2 regions of the Candidatus Enterococcus lowellii genome follow, and region 2 is predicted to be linked to the other one. Evidence: predicted binding sites of a transcription regulator. Region 2 holds the regulator's gene; the other holds the start of a gene.
What was found. Region 2 encodes NrdR, which represses ribonucleotide reductase genes. Its sites were predicted from a motif close to ACACNATATATNGTGT; they were not measured.

Region 1: a site for NrdR is predicted at 1,965-1,980, ahead of nrdD (anaerobic ribonucleoside-triphosphate reductase). Genes of this name have one in related genera too.

Annotation. Positions count from the first base shown of each region.
Region 1 covers NZ_CP147251.1:2,894,523-2,897,739, reverse strand. Annotated here, with positions in the region: gene nrdD (anaerobic ribonucleoside-triphosphate reductase) at 1-1,876, opposite strand, end outside; gene DOK78_RS14170 (ATP-binding cassette domain-containing protein) at 2,121-2,888, shown strand; gene DOK78_RS14165 (FtsX-like permease family protein) at 2,878-3,217, shown strand, end outside.
Region 2 covers NZ_CP147251.1:1,696,855-1,700,071, forward strand. Annotated here, with positions in the region: gene mutM (DNA-formamidopyrimidine glycosylase) at 1-761, shown strand, start outside; gene coaE (dephospho-CoA kinase) at 768-1,361, shown strand; gene nrdR (transcriptional regulator NrdR) at 1,505-1,975, shown strand; gene DOK78_RS08235 (DnaD domain protein) at 1,994-3,217, shown strand, end outside.

The DNA.
Region 1 (3,217 bases), 1.2 Mb from region 2:
CACCGCTACAATAGTACGGATAATCTTTTTCGAAATCTAGTTTTTCAAAAGGTGTCGGATTTTTACGAACATCATAATGGAAGCTATTTGTATAATATTCTTTGTCAGTAATATTTTCAATCACGCCAAATTTTTCAGTATCCAGACGGCAAAAACGATCGGTTAAACTTTCACTTGGTGTTGAATAAACACTAAAATGATACCCATATTCTTCAGCCCAATCATCTGCATGGTCTTTTAAGGCACGTAAAATCGCTAACGTGAATTCTTTAGCTTGTGGATTAACTTCCCATTCGCCATCATAAAATGCCGCAGCGACTTCATATAATCCAATATATCCGAGAGAAACAGTCGCACGACGATGATTAAATAATTCATCTACAGCATCATTGGGTGCAAGTTTCTTGCCAAACGCGCCGTGCATATAGAGGATAGGTGCATTTGTTGGTGTAGCTTCTTTACAGCGTTCAATTCGATATACGAGTGCATCTTTCACAATTTGCAGGCGTTCTTCTAGAAGCTGCCAAAATTTTGCTTGATCATGTTGTGCTTCAAGGGCAATTCGGGGCAAATTTAGGGTGACTACACCTAGATTCATCCGTCCAACATTGATTTCTTGCCCAGTTGCATCCTTCCAACCTTGTAAGAAAGAACGGCAGCCCATAGGCACCTTAAAACTCCCTGTTAACTCCACAATCTTATCGTAATTTAAAATATCAGGATACATCCGTTTCGTTGCACATTCTAATGCCAATTGCTTGATATCATAATTAGGGTCTTGTGGTTGAAGATTCACGCCTTTTTTGATAGAGAAAATCAATTTAGGGAAAATAGCTGTTCGATGTTCGCTACCTAAACCATTGATTCGATTTTGCAAAATCGCTCGTTGAATTTCTCGTTCAAACCAATTTGTACCCAAACCAAAACCAAGAGAAGTGAAGGGCGTTTGTCCGTTTGATGTAAACAACGTATTGATTTCGTATTCTAAGCTTTGCATGGCATCAAAAATGTCTTTCTTGGTTTTTTTACGAGCAAAAGCTATTTGACGTTCTTCGCCTGCAATCCATTTTTTGGCATCTGCTAAATGCTTTTCATAATTTTTCTCAGCAAAAGGCGCTAAAAGTTCATCCACTCGATCGGCAGAACAACCGCCATATTGACTAGAAGCCACGTTAGCAATAATTTGTGAAATTTGCGCAGTTGCTGTTTGAATAGATTTAGGTGCTTCGACTTCAGCGTTGCCCATTTTGAAGCCTTCGTTTAACATTTTTTTAAAGTCAATTAAGCAACAATTTGTCATTGGGGCATAAGGATGGTAATCCAAGTCATGATAATGAATATCGCCTTTTTGATGTGCGTTTGCGACATGAGGAGGTAACATCTTTAAACCAATTGATTTGCCAACAATTCCTGCGGTTAAATCACGTTGTGTGTTAAATACATTACTGTCTTTATTGGCATTTTCATTGACGACACTTTGTTCTTTATTCATTAGCTTTTCAATTGTAAAATTAATGTCGGTTGCCTGACTTCGTTCGAAATCACGTTGTGTCCGATAACGAATGTATTCTTCAGCAAGCGCATAATCATGTTGTTGTAACAGAATATGTTCAACGATATTTTGGATTTCATAAATTTTAACCGTTTTTTGAAAACGCGCCTCAATTTCATGATTGATTTTAGTTACAAGATAATGTACTTGCTGATGGTCCATGGGTGAAAGAGTCCCTTGCACTTGTTGTTTGGCTTTGACCAAGGCGTTATAAATTTTTTGATCGTCAAACGTTACGGTCCGTCCATCGCGTTTAATGACTTGTATTTCAACCGTAGTTGCTGGTGAGAAATATTGTTCATCTTTTAATTTAGTTGCCGTCATTTTGTGTCACTCCTTTGTTTACTTCTTCTCTATAATAAAATAAAAAAAGAAGGATTTCAACTATATATAGTTGTTTATTTTTGTTTATACACTATATGTAGTATATGCAGAGGGTGGCATAAGCTAGGTGAGAGTAGGGAGTTTCATTGTTTTATTTTACACAAAATGTATAAAATTTATTTTTAGATTTTAGAGAATTAATTGAAAATATGCTAAGATACAAGAGAGAAAAGAGGCGAGAATCGTGAAAAAAATAATCGATGTCAAACATTTAACAAAAACATATGGTACCCGCTTTAATCAAACAAAGGTATTAGATAATTTATCTTTTAGTGTCGATCAAGGTGAATTTGTTGGAATTATGGGACCGAGTGGAGCGGGAAAAACCACCCTGATGAATATTTTATCTTCCATCAGTTTACCAACGATGGGGTCGGTCTATATTGATGGCAAAGATATCACCCGTATGAAAGAAAATGAATTAAGTGATTTTCGCCGTCAAAAAATCGGCTTTATTTTTCAAGACTTTAATTTATTGGATACACTCACCAGTAAGGACAATATTTTATTACCTTTGGCGATTGATAAATTATCTAGCACAGAAATGGAGCAACGCGTACAAACCGTGGCCGATTTATTAGGTATTTCGTATTTGTTAAATCGGTATCCAGATGAGTTATCTATTGGGCAAAAGCAGCGAGTCGCCGCTGCACGAGCGATTGTTGCACAACCGTCCGTCATTTTTGCAGATGAACCGACTGGATCTTTGGATTCTAAATCAGCAACAGAATTGCTTCGTTATTTAAGTGAAGTCAATTTACACAATGACACGACAATCTTAATGGTGACCCATGATCCGTTTACTGCGAGTTATTGTAATCGAATTTTATTTATTAAAGACGGGGTGTTTTTTGCTGAAGTCGTTCGTCGCGGGACCCGTAAAGAATTTTTTGAACAAGTAATTGATATGCAGGCGACAATCGGAGGAGGAGGTCGTCGGAATGCTTTTTAAAATTATTTGGCGTAGTTTTTTACGTCAAACGCGGAATTATGTTGTCTATTTCTTATCCATGACAACTGCCGTGATGATTTTTTATTCATTTAGTGCGATGACATATGATCAGCCTCTAACCTTGCGTGCTAGACAAGATATTCAAATTGAAGGTGTATTGACGTTAGGGAATGTATTTGTTGCCATGGTCGTGTTGTTTTTTATGCTAGGCGCTAACCAATTTTTTATCCAACAACGACAAAAAGAAATTGGGTTGTATCAATTGTTTGGGCTACGAAAATCACGTATTATTTTTCAATTTTTAATTGAAGGGGTGGTTTTGAACGTTT
Region 2 (3,217 bases):
CTGTCGAAGTTCGCTGGCCACGAATTATTGAATCGCCCGAGATAGAAACTTTCCAAAGAAATTTGGTTAATCAGACGATTGAAGATATTCAGCGTCGAGGGAAATTTTTAATTTTTAAATTCACGAATTTTGATATGATCTCACATTTGCGTATGGAAGGTAAATATGAATTTGACCCTGATATGCAAGATATGCTTGATAAGCATACACATGTCATCTTTAATTTTACGGACCATTCTCGCCTTTTTTATAATGATGTGCGTAAATTTGGACGAATGGTTTTGGTGCCTAAAGATGAGAGTAGCCAATACAAAGGAATTAAACAATTAGGTCCAGAACCTCAACCAGATGTCTTTTATTTGGAAACTTTTCAAGAAAAATTAAAACGATCGGCTAAAGCGATTAAGCCACTTTTATTAGATCAAAAACTAGTCACCGGTTTAGGAAATATTTATGTAGACGAAGCACTATGGGAAGCCCAAATACATCCTGAAACGCCAGCAAATGCATTAAACGAAAGTGAAACAACCCGCTTGCATCAAGCGATTATCGATGTCTTAGCTAGAGCTGTGGAAGCAGGGGGAACGACGATTCGTTCTTACGCTAACGCACTAGGAGAAGCAGGCACTTTTCAAGTATCACTAAATGCTTATGGGCAAACGGATTTACCTTGTCCACGTTGTCAAACACCGATTGTTAAAACAAAAGTCGCCCAACGTGGCACCCATTATTGTCCAACTTGTCAGAAGCGGAAAGGATGAGTGCTGATGGGCATGGTTTTAGGTCTTACAGGCGGTATTGCTACAGGAAAAAGTACCGTTGTGAACATCTTTCGTGCATATGGCTTTCCGATTGTGGATGGGGATGTGATTGCACGAGAGATTGTTGAACCCAAACAAGCAGGTCTACAAGCGATTGTCTCCGTCTTTGGAGAGGATATTTTGTTAGACAATGGTCAGTTAGACCGTAAAAAATTAGGTAATATTATTTTTTCTGATGAAGAAAAACGTCGCCAATTAGATGCGTTATTAGATCCTATTTTACGACAAACAATTACTCAACGTATCCGTGGATATCGAGAGGAACCCTTAGTAATTGCAGATATTCCGCTATTATTTGAAGCCCATTATGAAGATGAAATGGATCAGGTTGCCGTGGTTTATGTTCCTGAAGCTGTTCAATTAGAACGTTTAATAAGACGAGATGACTTAACAAAAGCACAGGCGTTGCAACGAATAGCTAGTCAACTATCAATTGAAGAGAAAAAGCAACGGGCGGATATTGTGTTTGATAACCAAAATTCACTGGAAGAAACAAAAAAGAAAGTTAAAAACTGGTTAAAAGCACAAAAATTTATTTAAAAAGATTAAAAACTCTAGAGTTTTCTAGAGTTTTTTCTTGTCTATTCTGTCAGAAGAACTGATAAACGTGTTATAATATAGAAAGAAATTTAATTTATTCATTCAGTAAATTTAAAATAAATAAAGATAAATGGGGTGGAAATATGCACTGTCCAAAATGTCATCATAATAATTCTCGTGTTATTGATAGCCGTCAAGCCGATGATGGTCGTGCGATTCGCCGTAGACGCGAATGTGAAAACTGCGGCTTTCGTTTTACAACGTTTGAACGATTAGAAGAAACACCTCTGTTAGTCATTAAGAAAAATGGCGCGCGTGAAGAATTTAATCGTGAAAAAGTATTACGTGGTTTAATTCGTTCTGCTGAAAAACGTCCAGTAGCGATGGAGCAAATGGAACAAATTGTCGATCATGTAGAAGCTAGAATTCGTGAGCGAGGCGAAAATGAAATACCTTCAACTTTAATTGGTGAGTATGTTATGGAAGAATTAGTCAATTTAGACGAGATTGCTTATATTCGCTTTGCAAGTGTCTATCGTCAATTTAAAGACATGTCGGTATTCTTAAAGGAACTACAAGACATTGTTGATAAAGCAAAAGAAGCAAATAAGTAATTTAAAGGAGGGGCTTTTGTGAAGACCGCTTGGGATGAAGTCCAACCAAATCATATTTATCAAGTGTTCAAGAGCCTGCCTTTAACAAAAGAAGGCAATGATGGTTTATTATACCTCTACCAACCAATTATTGGTGCACAAGCTTTGGCTCTGTATTATGCATTATTGGGTGATGAGGAAGATTCGTTTGAAAATGACTTTGCGCACATTGATATGTTACATGCATTAAATATCGGTTTGCCAGATTTTTTACATGCTCGTAAACAATTAGAAGGTATGGGATTGCTTTCTGTTTTTATGAAAGAAGATGTAGAGTTTGGTCGAATGTTTTTATATCGCTTAGAAGAACCATTACATCCAGAAGTGTTTTTTAAAGATGAAACATATAGTTTTTTGCTATGGAGTGCAATTGGGGAGCGAAAATTTAATCAAATGGTTGAACGTTTTAAGCCTAAAAAGCTCGATGTCTCTAACTATCAAGAAATTACGTGTCGCTTTAAAGATGTGTATGGCTCAATTAACGAAGAATCATTTATGCGCAAATCATCAAAATTAGAACAAGTGGCACAAGTCTATGATGTGAATAAAAACAATGGTATTCAGCTTGATGCTTCTCAAATTGATTGGGACTTTTTACTTAACTTAGCTGAGAAAAAATATATTTCACGTACAAACTTTACGACATCCTTTAATCATCAATTAGTTCTTTACCAAAATCTCTATGGCTTTGATGAGATGGAATTAGTTGACTTGATGACGGAAGCAGTATCTTTTATTGACGGTAAAGTGAATGAAAAAGAGCTTGCTAAGGTTGTAGCACGTCATACAAAGCAAATACCACAAAAAAAGACAGGGATTTATGTTTCAAAAGATGCTGAAACTCGTCGCTTCAATACATTGCGTCAGTCGGGATTTTCTGAACAAGATATCGGTTTAATTCAGATGAGTGAAGCGACAGCACCAGCTGATTTTTTACAAGCAATCAAGCAAGAAAAGCATAGTTTTGTAGCGGATTCAGAAAGCTGGTTGTTGAAATCATTGATTGAGAAAAGTCCGCTAGCCAATAGCGTCATCAATGTTTTGATGCATTATGTGCTAGTGGTACAAAACAATAGTTCATTACAAGCGAGCTTTGTTAATCGAATTGCAACCAATTGGTCCGAAATGGGAATTAAAAGTCCTGAAGAGGCAATTAAACATGTTCGACAACTGGTTAAAGAATCTAAAGAAGCCAAAGAAAAA